Regions from separate parts of the Pseudodonghicola sp. genome, predicted to be linked through region 2. Evidence: riboswitches for the same ligand, from Rfam matches in the RefSeq annotation. Region 2 holds a riboswitch; the other holds the start of a gene.

What was found. Region 2 has a riboswitch for thiamine pyrophosphate ahead of thiC (phosphomethylpyrimidine synthase ThiC). Riboswitches for the same ligand answer to the same signal wherever they lie in the genome.
Region 1: another riboswitch for thiamine pyrophosphate. It lies ahead of thiM (hydroxyethylthiazole kinase); the one in region 2 lies ahead of thiC (phosphomethylpyrimidine synthase ThiC).

What each region holds. Positions count from the first base shown of each region.
Region 1 is NZ_JBLWVT010000002.1:13,287-20,972, forward strand. It holds gene ACN0V4_RS03175 (ABC transporter ATP-binding protein) at 1-306, shown strand, start outside; gene ACN0V4_RS03180 (GntR family transcriptional regulator) at 369-1,058, opposite strand; TPP riboswitch at 1,401-1,495, shown strand; gene thiM (hydroxyethylthiazole kinase) at 1,558-2,346, shown strand; gene thiE (thiamine phosphate synthase) at 2,343-2,966, shown strand; gene thiD (bifunctional hydroxymethylpyrimidine kinase/phosphomethylpyrimidine kinase) at 2,963-3,769, shown strand; gene ACN0V4_RS03200 (3-oxoacyl-ACP reductase) at 3,766-4,530, shown strand; gene ACN0V4_RS03205 (Lrp/AsnC family transcriptional regulator) at 4,578-5,090, opposite strand; gene ACN0V4_RS03210 (VOC family protein) at 5,087-5,947, opposite strand; gene ACN0V4_RS03215 (SDR family oxidoreductase) at 5,972-6,682, opposite strand; gene ACN0V4_RS03220 (ABC transporter substrate-binding protein) at 6,875-7,686, shown strand, end outside.
Region 2 is NZ_JBLWVT010000003.1:253,740-261,425, forward strand. It holds gene ACN0V4_RS07015 (branched-chain amino acid ABC transporter substrate-binding protein) at 1-677, opposite strand, end outside; gene ACN0V4_RS07020 (cupin domain-containing protein) at 843-1,466, shown strand; TPP riboswitch at 1,594-1,714, shown strand; gene thiC (phosphomethylpyrimidine synthase ThiC) at 1,846-3,633, shown strand; gene ACN0V4_RS07030 (FAD-dependent oxidoreductase) at 3,630-4,565, shown strand; gene thiS (sulfur carrier protein ThiS) at 4,555-4,752, shown strand; gene ACN0V4_RS07040 (thiazole synthase) at 4,756-5,514, shown strand; gene ACN0V4_RS07045 (thiamine phosphate synthase) at 5,511-6,122, shown strand; gene ACN0V4_RS07050 (HesA/MoeB/ThiF family protein) at 6,119-7,033, shown strand; gene ACN0V4_RS07055 (hydantoinase B/oxoprolinase family protein) at 7,426-7,686, shown strand, end outside.

The sequences.
Region 1 (7,686 bases), on a different contig from region 2:
CCGCGCCCGGTGCCAGGGCTGCGTGCCGCGACCGAGGCGCCGGAGGGCGATGCGCCTTCGGCGCTGAACCCGCCATCGGGCTGTGCCTTCCATCCGCGTTGCCCGCTGGCGAGCGACATCTGCAAGCAGACCCGCCCCGAGCTGACGGCGGTGGGCGAGGGCGAGACGCTGGTCGCCTGCCATCACGCCGACGCGCCCGCACCGGTGGCGCTGGAACCGGCGCCGCCGGCCTCGGCCACGCTTGCCGCGCGGTTGTCGGTTCTGGCCGCCGCCCGTGCCGCGGCCGAGGTCGGGGCCGAGGGCTAGGGATCATCGGCGTCTCGCATCCTTCCCCCCGCCGGGGGGAGGAAAGACCCGCCTGAGGCCGCTCAGGCGGGGAGGCGGCGATCGCGGATCATCTGGATGACCCATGCGGTCGATTGTTCGATGTCGGTCCGGATGTGATCTTCGAGCAGATTGGCGTCGCCGCCCTGCAACGCGGCGAGAATGCGGGCGTGATTGTCGCGCCCGACGCCCACACTGCCATAATCGGGATAGATGACATTGAGATAGGAGCCCATTTTCAACCAGCAGGTTTCGATGATCTTCAGTAGGGCAGGCATATTGGCGGCCTCGTAGAGCCCGAAGTGGAACTGCCAGTTGAGCTGCATCAGCTTGGCATGTTCCTTCTCTTTGTCGGTCTTGGCGAATTGGCTGTTGATCTCGCTCAGCCGGTCGAAGTCCTTGGGGGCGAGATTGGGCATCGCCTCGCGCGCGGCCAGCCCTTCCAGGCGGATGCGGATCAGGGACAATTCGCGAATGCGGGGCTCGTCCAGGCTGGGCACGAAGACCGTGCCATTGGCGCCACTTTCCAGAACCCCCTCGGCCATCAGGTTGTAAAGCGCTTCGCGTGCCGGGGTCAGGCTGACGTTGAGCGCATTTGCAACCGCCCGAATCGTGAGCTTTTCGCCCGGCCGGAATCGCCCGTCCATCAGCGCGGAGCGCAGTTCCTCGCGCACAATGGCACCGAGCGTTTCCTTGCGGGCAACGGGGGCAATACTGTCAAGCGCCGACGACATGAAGACCTCAATAGTTGTGTTTTTGTTATGTCATACAATTAATGGTGTTCACAGGGAAAAGGCTTTGGCGGTCGACTGACCCGGCGTCCGCTGGCTTGCCGTCTCCCACGGTCGCAGGCGTGCAATCGGCCCGGACGCGGGCCGCCTGGAACCGGCGGGCGGGCGCGGTGATCCTGGTCGCGTGCCGCCGGGTGAGGGGACGAGCCGATCGAGATGCAGGGTAACCTCGGGCCCGACCGTCGGGCCGGCCCTCCCGATCTCCCAGACAGGTGGGCCGCCCGCCGTCTGCCGCCGGCGCGGAGTTGGCCCTGCTTGACATCTCCCCGTTGCGGGCGTTGATTGCGCCACAGACAGGGGCGTCCGTGCATGCGGGCTGAGAAGAACCCTCCGAACCTGAACCAGATCATGCTGGCGTAGGGAGTCTGCAAGCCGGTCAGCCGATCCCGCGCGGGATCTTGCGCCGTCTTCGCTCTCCTCGCCTGGGCACAAGGCGAGACGGATGGACGAGACCGGGCTATATCTGCGCGACATGCGGGCCGAGGCGCCGCTGATCCACAATATCACCAATTTCGTGGCGATGAATATCATGGCCAATGTGCTGTTGGCCGCTGGCGCCTCGCCCGCCATGGTCCATGCGCGGGAGGAGGCGGCGGAATTCGCCGCCTTGGCGCGGGCGCTGACGGTCAATATCGGCACCATTGATCCCGCCTGGGCCGAGGCGATGTTGGACTGCGCCGGAGTGATGGCCGATCTGGGGCGTCCCTGGGTCTTCGACCCGGTGGGGGTGGGGGCGACGCGGTTCCGTCAGGACCTGTCGGTCCGGCTGCTCGACCTGCGCCCAACCGTGGTGCGCGGCAATGCCTCGGAAATCTTGGCGCTGGCCGGGCTCGGTGGCGGTGGCCGTGGGGTTGACGCCGGCGACAGCGTCGCCGCGGCGGAAACGGCGGCGCGCGCTCTGGCGCTGCGGACCGGCTCGGTCGTCGCGGTGTCCGGCCCGGTCGATTTCGTCACCGACGGCAGCCGGGCGTTGCGGGTGGCGAATGGCCATGCGCTGATGCCAAAGGTCACGGCGCTGGGCTGTTCGCTGAACGGGGTGATCGCGGCCTTTTGCGTCGGTCACCCGGCACCTGAGGCGACTGCGGCGGCGCTGGCCTTCTACGGTCTGGCGGGAGAGGTCGCGGGGCAGGGCGCGCAGGGGCCGGGCAGCTTCCAGGTGGCCTTCCTCGATGCGCTGCACGCCCTGACGCCCGAGGCGGTGAGCGCGGGCGCGAAGGTGACCGTGGCATGATCGGGCGCACCATCGGGCCAGTCTATGTCGTCACCGACCCCGAGGGGCCGATCCCGGTGATCGACCAGGCGCGGGCCGCCGCCCGGGGCGGCGCCTGGGCGGTGCAACTGCGCGACAAGCATGCCTCGGATGCCGAGCTGCACGCGCTGGCCGTCGCCCTATTGCCCGAGATGGAGGCGTTCGGCGTGCGGCTGATCATCAACGACCGGCTGGAGGTGGCGCTGAGCGCCGGGGCGCATGGCCTCCATATCGGGCAGGGCGATGGCGATCCCCGGCTGGTCCGGCAACGGCTGGGGCCCGATCCGATCCTCGGGCTCTCCATCGAGACGGTGGCGCAGGCGGGTCATGTGCCGGCGGGGGTCGATTACATCGGTGCCGGCCCGGTGCGCGCCACCGCGACCAAGCCTGACCATGCCCTGCCCATCGGCATGGGGGGGCTGGCGCAGATCGTCGCCGCCGTCTCTGTGCCCACCGTTGCCATCGGCGGGCTCGGGCTGGGCGATGCGGCGGCGTTGCAAGCGGCGGGGGCGGTCGGGTTGGCGGGGGTCACCGCGGGGACCCGGGCCCCCGACCCGCAGGCCGCGACCCGTGCCCTTTTTGATGAATGGAGCCGCGCATGATCCCCAATATCCTTTCCATTGCCGGGTCCGACCCTTCGGGCGGGGCGGGCATCCAGGCCGATATCAAGGCGATTTCGGCCAATGGTGGCTATGCGATGGCGGCGCTGACTGCCTTGACGGCGCAGAACACCTGCGGGGTCAGCGCCGTCGATCCGGTGCGCCCCGAGATGATCCGCGACCAGATCGCGATGATCCGCCAGGACATCCGCATCGACGCGGTCAAGATCGGCATGTTGGGCTCCGCCCCGATCATCGCCGCCGTCGCCGGCGCGCTGGAAGGGTTGGACGCCCCCATCGTGCTCGACCCGGTGATGGTGGCGAAAAGCGGCGATCGCCTGCTGGCGGCCGAGGCGGTGGCGGCGCTGGGCCGGCTGCTGCCCCGGGCGCGGGTGATCACCCCGAACCTGCCCGAGGCCGCCGATCTGCTGGGCCGCCCCGAGGCCACCAATCGGGCCGAGATGGAGGAACAGGCGCGCGCGCTGCTGGCGCTGGGGCCTCAGGCGGTGCTGCTGAAGGGCGGGCATCTGGCGGCTGAGGACTGCCCCGATCTGCTGGTCGAGGGAGAGGTCTGCCATTGGATCACCGGGCCGCGCCATGCCACCGCCAACACCCATGGCACCGGCTGCACCCTGTCGTCGGCACTGGCCTGCTGGCTGGGGCACGGCCTGCCGCTGGTGCAGGCGGTCGAGCGCGCCAAGGCCTATGTCGCCGGCGCCATCGCTGCGGCTGACCAATTGCAGGTGGGCCATGGCCATGGCCCCACCAATCACTTCTTCACTCTCGCCGAAAGGGCCGAGCCATGATCAAACCGCTTCAGGACCAGACCGTCCTTGTCACCGGCGCCGGCCGCGGCCTTGGCGCCGCGATCGCCCGTGCCTTTGCGCGCGAAGGCGCCCGGGTCGCCATCAACTATCGCAACAGCGACGCCGCCGCCCGGGCGCTGGCCGAGGAACTGGGGCCGCGCGCCCAGGCTTTCCGCGCCGATGTCACCCGGCCGGAAGAGGTCGCCGGGATGGTCGCGGCGATCACCGACAGCCTTGGGGCGCCGGACGTGCTGGTGCATAACGCGCTGGCCGATTTCTCCTTCAACGGCGAGGCGCGCGCGCATCTCGACCAGTTGAGCTGGGCTGAGATCGCGCGGCAGACCGAAACCGCTGTCGGCGGGGCGCTCAACTGCCTGCAGGCGCTGCGCGGTCACTTCGCGGCGCAGGCCTATGGGCGGGTTGTCACCATCGGCACCAATCTGGTGCAAAACCCGGTGGTGCCCTATCACGATTACACCACCGCCAAGGCGGCGCTGCTGGGCTTTACCCGCACCGCCGCGAAGGAACTGGGGCCCCTGGGCGTAACGGTCAACATGGTGTCGGGCGGGCTGCTGCGCACCACTGACGCCAGCGCCGCCACGCCCGAGGCGGTTTTCGACATCATCGCCAGCCAGACGCCGCTGGGGCAGGTGACGACGCCGCAGGAATTGGCCGATGCGGTGCTGTTCTTCGCCTCGCCCTGGGCACGGGCGGTCACCGGGCAGAACCTGGTGGTCGATGGTGGGCTGGTCTTCGACTGAGGCTTGCCGGAAACGGGCCGGGACCATAGGCGCCCCGGCCCGTCACCTTACAGATATTTGGTCGGGATGACGGTGGTGAACTTCAGTTCCTCCATCGAAATCATCGAATTGACCTGGCTGAAATCCAGTCGCTCGATCATCCGCTTGTAGACCGCGTCATAGGTCGCCATGTCCGGCACCACGACCTTGAGGATGTAATCCACCGTCCCGGTCAGCCGATAGGCTTCGAGGATTTCCGGGATCTCGTCGATCAGCGCCCGGAACCGGTTCAGCCAGTCGATTTCGTGCCGGGGGGTGCTGACGCCGATGAAGACGGTCAGCGGCACATTGGCGCGGTTCTGGTCGACCAGAGCGACACGCCGCTTGATCAGCCCGGCCTCCTCCATCCGCTTGATGCGGCGCCAGCACGGGGTGGCCGACAGCCCCACCGCCTCGGAAATCGCCTGGATCGGAGTGTCGCTGTCCTGCTGCAACATCTCCAGGATACGCTGGTCGATCTCGTCGAAGGTGATGCTCTCGGCCGGTTTGGTGCCGGTCTTGCGGGGCTTCGGATCTGTCATGTGGGGACGAATTCCACGATGACGCCGGCGGCATGTTCCGGTCCGGCGGCGATGCCGGCGGCGGTCTTCAAGGGCGTGATGCCGGCCTTGTCCAGACAGGCCTTGGCCGCCTCGATGTCGGCGACCTTGATGCGCAGGGCGGTCAGCGCGCCGCGGGTGGTCGCCGCCAGATCGGCACCCGGATAGGTCTCGGCCATCTTCGCCGGGCTCATCAGCACGAGCGGCGCCGACTTGTCGCCGGTGGTGACGGTGAAGACCCCGTCAGCCTCGGTGACCGCACCCTTGGCCCAGAGCCGGGCAAAGCCCGCCGCATCCTCGGCCGGGGTATCGGACATCGCCAGGATGGCGCCCAGGCCGCAGGCGGTGTTGGCATGGGTCAGCAGTTCGGGGATCCAGACGGTGTCGCGGGTCTTGTGCTCGCACATGAAGACCATGCCCAGCGGCACCTGGTCGGCGGTGAAGGAGACGGTCGAGAAGGCGGCGACGCCTTCGCTGCCGTCGGGCAGCGGCACCGGACGCGAGAAGCTGCCAAGCCCTTCGGTGGTGATCCCCAGATCGGCCAGCGCCTTGGCGGCGGCCTCGGCATCGTCGATGCGGCAGGCGATGGCATGCAGCCCCTGGCCGACCCGCTCCAGCGTGGCGCGGCGTGCGGCGTTCAGCTCGGTCGGTTTCAGGATGCCCAGCAGTTCGAAATAATCCTGCGGGAACATGATGGTGTAATTCGCCGTCCCCTTGGATTCCGAATGGGTGCCGCGCGGCGACAGGGTGAAGCCGAGCGCGGCGAATTGTTTGGCGGCATCATCAAGATCGTTAACGAGCGCGAAGCAGTGATCAATACCTTTGACCGGATGGGTCATGTGATGTCTCCTGTTGGGGCAGGCTCAGCGGCGGACCGGAGCCAGGACGATTTCGTGGACGGCGACATTGGGATTCATCCGCGCCACGTAGAGCGCGGTTTCGGCCATGTCCTCGGGCTGGATCATCGCGGGCAGGCGGGCGGAATCGAAGCCCGGACGTCGGGTCAGCAGCGGCGTCGCCACCTCGGCCGGGCAAAGCGCGGTCGATCGGATGCCGTTCACCCCCTCCTGATCGTTCAGGCTGGCCGACAGATCGCTCAGCGCGTGTTTCGAGGCGCCATAGGCCACGCCCCCCACGGCGGAATGGAACCGGCCGGCCCAGCTCGAGGTATGGATCATGATGCCGTCCTGCTGGGCGCGCATCGCCGGCAGGCAGGCGGCGATCACGTTCAGCGCGCCGGTGACGTTGATCTCAAAGACCTTGTCCCAGCTTTCCCAGTCCAAATCTTCCCAGCGGCGCTTGGGAATGTTGAGCCCGGCGTTGTTGCATAGCACATGCAGGCCGCCGCCCCAGGCGACGATTTCCTGCGCCGCCGCGGCCATGCCGGTCCGGTCGGTCACATCGCCCGGCACGATCAGCGATTGCGCCGCCTCGGGCAGCGAGGCTGCGACCTCTTCCAGATTGTCACGAGTGCGGCCGGTCAAGGCCACGCCATAGCCCGCACTGGCGAAGGTCCGCGCCATCGCGGCCCCGATTCCAGAGCCCGCGCCGGTGATCCAAACAATCTTTTTCAAGTGAAAACTCCCTTGATCCCCCTGATGTTTTGAATTTGTATCCCAATTAATGATCTCTTCCTAGTTGAATTTTCTAATTAGGAACAGAATTTTGGTATTCCGTGTTGACATCACTTGTTCGTGCGTCGCACTTTACCTACGCACCAAGGGACAAGGCCCTGCGGGGTGTGAACCGACCGGGAGAAACCAGACATGAAGCAAAATCTCAGAGCACTGGGCCTCGCCCTGGCGACGGCGGGGGTAGTTGGCTCCGCTGCGACCATGGCACAGGCCGAGGATGTGCAAAAGGGTGGCACCGCAGTCATCCACATGATTTCCGAACAGCGCATCCTGAACCCCGCGCTGCGGGCCTCGACCGGGGTCTACAATATCACCGGCAAGATCATGGAGCCGCTGATCGACAAGTCCTATGAGGGCTATGTGCCGGTGCTGGCGACCGAGTGGTCTTCCACCGACGACGGTCTGCACATCACCCTCAAGCTGCGCGAAGGCGTGAACTGGCATGATGGCAAGCCCTTCACCTGCGACGACGTGGCCTTCAGCGCCATCGAGCTGTGGAAGAAGCTGCTGAACTATTCCTCGGCGCTGCAGGCCAATCTGGAGACGGTCGACTGCCCCGATCCGCATACCGCCGTCTTCAACTATTCCAAGCCGATGCCGATGGAGCTGTTCCTGGCGGCGATGCCCGATCTCGGCCATCCGGTGCCCAAGCATCTCTATGAGGGCACCGACATCCTGAAGAACAAGTACAACACCGCTCCCGTTGGCACCGGCCCCTTCAAGTTCGTCGAATACGAACGCGGCCAATATGTCATGGCGGTGAAGAACGAGGATTACTGGCGCAAGGGCTATCCCTATCTGGACCGGATCGTCTGGCGCTTCATCAAGGACAAATCCGCCGCCGCTGCGGCTCTGGAAGCGGGCGAGGTGCAGGAGTCGGGCTTTATCGGCGTGTCGATGGCCGATGTCGAACGGCTGTCCAAGGACGACCGCTTTGACGTGGG
Region 2 (7,686 bases):
AAGACCACGACATCGGGGTTCAGCGCCTTGACCTGGGTGAGTTCAGCGGTGAAATCCTGCTGATCCGAGGTGACGCCGAAGGAGCCGACAACCTCGGCCCCGTCTTCGCCAAGATACTTAGACAGATAGGTGAAGTGGCCTTTGCCGTAATCGGTGGTGTCGTGGATGATCGCGAAGGTCTTGTAGCCGAGGCCGGTCATCATCTTGGCGGCGGTTTCGTTCTGGTTGATCATCGTGCCATTCACACGGGTGATCTCGGGATAATCATTGCCATAGGTGATATCCGGCAGCACCGCGCCCCAGATCGTCGCCGGCAGGCCGAAGCGGTGATAGACATCGACCGTCCCCATCGCCACCGCCGAGCAATAATGCGTCACCGCGCCCGCGACCTTGCGGTTCGTCGCCAGTTTGGTCGCGACCTGCACGCCGACGTTGGGCTTGCATTCGTCATCCAGCGCATCGAGTTCATAGGTGTATTTCGAGTTCGGATCGGCATTGCGCAGCTTGATCGCCAATTCGGCCGAGTTGCGCCCGCCCAGACCGACCGAAGAGTTGCCCCCCGTCAGCGGCCCGAGGAAGCCGAGCTGGACCGTGTCCTTGGCCTGGGCGCCGGTGGCAAGAGCAAGGCCCGCGCAGGCGGTCGCCGCCAGCACGATCCCGTGAAATTTGTTTCGCATATTGAATTCCATTCCACTTTCCCTGAGATTGCTTGGGCGACTTGACCCAGAGGAAGCTCTGCCTCAAAAAATTGAATATGGTTCAACTTTTGAGCTCGATTGAGCTAAAATTTGAATTTGAGTCGTGCTGTGATGAATTTGAAGGCGGAGTTCGGGCGCGTGAGCATGGATATTGAGCACTCTGAAGATATCGGCACTCTCGCCCCCGCCGAGTCGGCTCCGCGCACGATGTCTGATCTGGGCACCCGGTTGCGCGAGGCCCGCAAGGCTCACAAGAAAACGCTGCGCATACTTGCTGAGGAAGTAGGCTGTTCGCCGTCGATGCTGTCGAAGATCGAGAATGACCAGGCCACCCCGTCGTTGCGCACCCTCCACCGCATCCTGGCGGCGCTCGATACCTCGATCGTGCATCTCTTCGCCGGAGACAGCGCCCATGAAGAGATCAGCGTGATGCGGGGCGAAAGCCGTCCCGCGGTCAAGGTCAGCCATACTGAAAACGGCGCGGCGATCTTGCTGGAACGGCTGACGCCAACCTTCCCCGAGCTTCTGCTCGACGCGAATATCCACACGCTCGAACCCGGGGCCGACAGTGGCGGCGACATCCAGCATGCGGGCCAGGAGGTCGGCTATATCCTGCAGGGGCGGGTCGAGTTGATCGTCGACGGCCGCAGCCATTTCCTGGCGCCGGGCGACAGCTTTTTCTTCGCCTCGAACCTGCCGCACCGCTACCGTAACATCGACCCGGGTGTCAGCCGGATCCTCTGGGTGGCGACGCCGGCGACCTTCTGAGGCGCCGGTTCTCTGGCCAGGTTCTCCTGCCCGGTTCTCTGGCCCCGGTCTCTGACGGCGCGCCGCCGCCAGTCCTGTGGGCGCGGGCCTTTTCCGATTGACATGATCGCCGCGCGGTCAAATAGTGCCCCCACGTCAGGGGAGTCCCGCCTAGGGGACTGAGAGGCTGATAGGGGGAAACCCCGGTGAAGCGACCCTTTGAACCTGACCCAGTTGATGCTGGCGTAGGAAGACCGAAGGGCATTTCCGCATTCCTCTGATCCTGAGGGCGGTCCTTTCGGGCCGCTGATGGCCCTTTGCGCATGGCGCGATCCGGGGCTTGAGCGGTCCCTTTCTGCCAAAAGTCTCACTTGGGTCTCATCGTGAAGAGGAGACCGAAATGAAAGACACCATTCCCACCATCACCACCGGGGCGCTGCCCGCGTCGCGCAAGGTCTATGTCGGTGGCCAAGGCCATGACATCCGGGTGCCGATGCGTGAAATCGCCGTCACCGGCGAGGCGCCGCTGACCGTCTATGACAGCTCGGGCCCATATACCGACCCGGAGGCGCGGATCGACATCGCGACCGGCCTGCCCGAAGTCCGCGGCGGCTGGCTGCAATCGCGCGGCGAGGTCGAGGAATACGAGGGCCGCATGGTGACCGATGCCGACAACGGCTTTGTCTCCGGCGCCCGGCTGACCCCGCCCTTCCCGGTGCGGCGCCCGCCGCTGCGCGGGGTGGGCGACCGGGCGGTCACCCAGCTCGCCTATGCCCGTGCCGGCATCGTCACGCCGGAGATGGAATTCGTCGCGATCCGCGAGAACGAGGGCCGGCTTGAGGCCTACTCCCGTGATGGCGAGAGCTTCGGCGCCGAGCTGCCCGATCTGGTGACGCCCGAGTTCGTCCGTCGTGAGGTCGCCGAGGGCCGCGCCATCATCCCCGCGAACATCAACCACCGCGAGTTGGAACCGATGATCATCGGCCGCAATTTCAAGGTGAAGATCAACGCCAATATCGGCAACTCCGCCGTCACCTCCTCGATGGAGGAAGAGGTCGAGAAGATGGTCTGGGCGATTCGCTGGGGCGCCGACACGGTGATGGACCTGTCCACGGGGCGCAACATCCACAACATCCGTGACTGGATCCTGCGCAACTCCCCGGTGCCGATCGGCACCGTGCCGCTCTATCAGGCGCTCGAAAAGGTCGGTGGCATTGCCGAGGATCTGACCTGGGAGATCTTCCGCGACACGCTGATCGAACAGGCCGAGCAGGGGGTGGATTACTTCACCATCCATGCCGGCGTGCGGCTGCACATGATCCCGATGACGGCGAAACGGGTGACGGGGATCGTCAGCCGCGGCGGCTCCATCATGGCGAAATGGTGCCTGCATCACCACCGCGAGAGCTTCCTCTACGAGCATTTCGACGAGATCTGCGACATCTGCCGCCGCTATGATGTGTCGTTCAGCCTTGGCGACGGGCTGCGCCCCGGCTCGATCGCCGACGCCAACGACGAGGCGCAATTCGCCGAGCTGCGCACGCTGGGCGAGCTGACCAAGATCGCCTGGGCCAAGGACTGTCAGGTGATGATCGAGGGCCCCGGCCATGTGCCGATGCACAAGATCAAGGCCAATATGGAGGAGCAGCTCAAGCACTGCCACGAGGCGCCGTTCTATACCCTCGGGCCGCTCACCACCGATATCGCGCCGGGCTATGACCATATCACCAGCGCCATCGGCGCGGCGATGATCGGCTGGTTCGGCACCGCGATGCTCTGCTACGTGACGCCCAAGGAGCATCTGGGCCTGCCCGACCGCGACGATGTGAAGACTGGCGTCATCACCTACAAGCTCGCCGCCCATGCCGCCGATCTGGCCAAGGGGCACCCCGGCGCCCAGCGGCGCGACGATGCGCTGTCACGGGCGCGGTTCGAGTTCCGCTGGGAGGATCAATTCAACCTCGGCCTCGACCCCGACACCGCCCGCGAGATGCATGACGAGACCATGCCGAAAGAGGCGCATAAGGTGGCGCATTTCTGTTCCATGTGCGGGCCGAAGTTCTGCTCCATGCGGATCAGCCACGACATTCGTGCCGAGGCCGAGAAACAGCAGGGCATGGAGGCGATGGCCGCCAAGTTCCGCGAAGGCGGCGCGCTTTATGTTCCGGCGGAGGCACCGGCGGAATGATCTCGGTCCTGGGATCGGGCGTGGCGGGGCTTTGCGCCGCCACCGCCCTGGCCGAGGCGGGGTTCGAGGTTGAGGTGATCGTTCCGGAAGAGGCTCCGGCGCCGGCCTCTCGCCTCGCTGGCGGCATGCTTGCCCCCTTCTGCGAAGGCGAAAGCGCGCCCGAGGTGATCGTGGCGCGCGGTCAGGCGGCGGTGGACTGGTGGGCGGAGCATGTGCCGGGCGTCACCCATCGCGGCACGCTGGTCCTGGCCCCGGCGCGGGACGGCGCGGAGCTGGACCGCTTTGCCCGGGCAACCCGGGCGCATCGTTGGGTCGCGCCGGACGATCTGGAACCCGACCTCTCGGGCCGCTTCGCCCGCGGGCTGTTTTTCGAGACCGAGGCGCATCTTGATCCGCGGCGGGCGCTGCTTCATCTGCGCGAGGTGCTGATCGCGCGTGGGGTGGCCTTTCACGCGGGGCCGCCGCGGGGCCGCATCGTGGATTGCCGGGCCCTGGCGGCCGCGAAGGCGCTGGGCGATCTGCGCGCGGTGCGCGGCGAGATGCTCTATCTCCACGCGCCGGAGGTGGCGCTGTCGCGGCCGATCCGCCTGCTGCACCCGCGCTTTCCCTGCTATGTCGTGCCGCGCGGCGCGGGGCGCTATATGGTCGGGGCGACGATGGTCGAAAGCGACCGCGCCGGTCCCGTCACCGCCCGCGCGGTGATGGAACTGCTGTCGGCGGCCTATACCATCCATCCCGGCTTCGCCGAGGCCGAGGTGATCGAGACCGGCGCCGGGCTGCGTCCCTCTTTCCCCGACAACCTGCCCGCGATCCGGCGCCAGGGCGATGTGATCCACCTGAACGGCATGTATCGCCACGGTTTTCTGATGGCTCCGGTGTTGGCGATGGAGCTTGCCCGGATGATGACGAAGGAGATTTGCCATGCGGATTGATCTGAACGGAACCCCGGTCGAGACCGACGCGGGGAGCTTGGCGGCGCTGATCGAGGAACGGGGCTTCGATGCCGCCTCGGTCGCGACCGCGATGGACGGCCAGTTCGTGCCGCGCCCGGCGCGGGCGGCCACCGCGCTGCGCGACGGCGCGAAGATCGAAGTCTTGTCACCGATGCAGGGGGGCTGAGCGATGTTCTATGGAATCGATCTGAAAAACCGGCTGATGCTGGGCACCGCGCAATACCCCTCGCCGCAGATCCTGCGCGAGGCGATCGCCGCCTCGGGGGCCGAGGTGATCACCGTGTCGCTGCGCCGCGAAGGGCAGGGGGGCGCGGCCTTTCGCGATATCCTCAAGGACAGCGGTTGCCGCGTCCTGCCCAATACCGCCGGTTGTCACACGGTGCGCGAGGCGGTGACCACGGCACAGATGGCGCGCGAGCTATTCGGCACGACCTGGATCAAGCTCGAGGTGATCGGCCATGCCGACACGCTGCAGCCCGACCCCTTCGCGCTGGTCGAGGCCGCCCGCATCCTCTGTTCCGAGGGGTTCGAGGTGTTCCCCTATACCACCGAGGATCTGATCGTCGGGGAAAAGCTGCTGGAGGCCGGATGCAGGCTGCTGATGCCCTGGGGCGCGCCGATCGGATCGGGGCAGGGGCTGCGCAATATCGAGGGGCTGCGCACGATGCGGGCGCATTTCGACGGGGTGCCCTTGGTGATCGACGCCGGTATCGGCGCGCCGTCCCAGGCGGCGCTGGCGATGGAGATGGGCTTTGACGCGGTGCTGCTGAACACCGCCGTCGCCAAGGCGCTGGACCCGGTCGCCATGGCGCGGGCCTTCGGTCAGGCGGTGACGGCGGGGCGGCAGGCCTATGCGGCCGGGCTGATGCCCCGGCGCGACATGGCGCAGGCCTCGACCCCGGTCTTTGGCATGGCGGTGCTGACATGACACAGCTCGATCCCTTTTATCTGATCGTCGGCCATGTCGGTCGGCTGGAACTGCTGGTGCCGCAGGGGGTCAAGCTGGTGCAGCTGCGGATCAAGGACCAGCCCGAGGCCGAGCTGCGCCGCCAGATCGCCCGCGCCCGCGATTTCTGCGCTGTCCACAAGGCGCAACTGGTGGTCAACGATTACTGGCAGATCGCGCTGGAGCTGAACTGTGGCTTCGTCCATCTCGGGCAGGAGGATATGGACAGTGCCGATTTCGCCGCCTTGCGCCGCGCCGGTGTCCGCTTTGGTCTTTCCACCCATGACGAGGCGGAGCTTGAACGCGCCCTGGCGCTGGAGCCCGCCTATGTCGCGCTGGGGCCGGTGTTCCCGACCCTGCTGAAACAGATGAAATGGGGGCCGCAGGGCTTTGACCGGGTGCGGCAGTGGAAGACGCGGGTGGGTGACACCCCGCTGGTCGGCATCGGCGGGCTCACCCCCGAGCGGTTGCCGGGCCTTTTCGCCGCCGGGGCCGATTGCGCCGCGGTGGTGACCGACATCCAGCAGGCCCCAGACCCCGAGGCGCGCTGTCGCGACTGGATCGCCGCCACCCGGGAGTACGCGCAATGAGCCGCTATGCGCGCCAGATCTGCCTGCCGGGCTTCGGCGAGGCCGGGCAGGCGCGGCTGGCTGCGGCCCGCGTGCTGGTGGTGGGCGCCGGCGGCCTGGGCGCGGGTGTGTTGCCGCCGCTGGTGGCGGCGGGCGTCGGCCATCTGCGGCTGGTCGATCCCGATGTGGTGGAGGAGAGCAACCTGCATCGCCAGACCCTGTTTCGCATGTCCGATCTGGGCCGCCCCAAGGTCGAGGCGGCGGCGACGGCCCTGGCCGGGCTCAACCCCGATTGCACGATCTCGGCATTGGTCGCGCGGCTCGATCCGGCCACGGCGGGGGTGGAACTGGAGGGGGCCGATCTGGTTCTCGACGCGGCGGACAGTTTCGCCACCAGCTATGCGCTGTCGGATCTTTGCCGCGCGACCGGCACGCCGTTGATTTCGGCTTCGGTGCTGGAGCGGCAGGGCTATGTCGGCGGCTTCTGCGGCGGCGCGCCCAGCCTGCGGGCGGTGTTTCCGGATCTGCCGGGCAGGATGGGCGATTGCGCGACGAACGGGGTAATGGGGCCGGTCGTGGCCACGCTGGGCGCGCTGCAGGCGCAGATGGCGTTGGCGGTGCTGCTGGGTCAGCAGCCGTCGCCCCTGGGGCAGATGCTGACGCTCGATCTGGCAAACTGGCGGCTGGGCGGATTCCGCTTCGACGGGGCGGAGGAGCCCGAGATTGCCACGCCCGAGATTGTCTCGCCGGGTCAGATCAGACCCGAGGATCTGGTCGTCGACCTGCGCGCGGGCGATGTGGCCGAGGTCTTGCCCGCCGCCGGGCAGCGGGTCGTTTTCCTCTGCGTCAGCGGGCTGCGCGCCTGGCGGGCGGCAAGGGCGCTTGCCGCGCGGGGGCATCCGCAGGTCGCCATCGTCGGGGTCGGCGGCTGAGCCCGCCGCCCCGCGCCTCAGCCCAGGCGCTGGGCTCAGTCCAAGCGCGCAGGTCCTGAGGTGTGGCCGCAGCGTGCCCGATGCGTCGTACCGGTTCCGCCGGCGCAGGGGGCACGGTCGCCATTAGATATTGCCATTAGATTTTGGGCGTACCCTCGTTGCATGGCGAGAGGGATGGGGTGGTGTTCATCTAGTAACTAGATGTTTTTGCGTGATATTTTATGATTATTCTCTGTCAATGATGGATTAAGAAGAAATCATAATTCGACGCAAACAGCGCCGGCTGTTTCTATTCCTCCTGTTCCCGATCCCCAAATCCTGGCTGTGGCGCCGGTCTGAGGGGGCGGGCCCTCTCCCCGCGGAGAGGTCGAAGATAGGGAAAAGGTCGAGCCATGACTGAACAGAACTCTCTGAACGCGATCGACATTCAGATCCAGTGGAACCGTCTGATCTCGATGATGGACGAGGCGGATATCGCACTGCTGCATTCCGCCTTCTCGACTGTGGTGAGCGACTCGCGCGATTACGCGGTGATCCTGCTCGACAGCCAGGCGCGCTCCATTGCCCAGGCCCAGATCTGCGTGCCGGCCTTCACCTGCTCGTTGCCGGCCGCCGCCCGCAAGATGCTGGAGGAATTCCCGCTGGACGAGCTT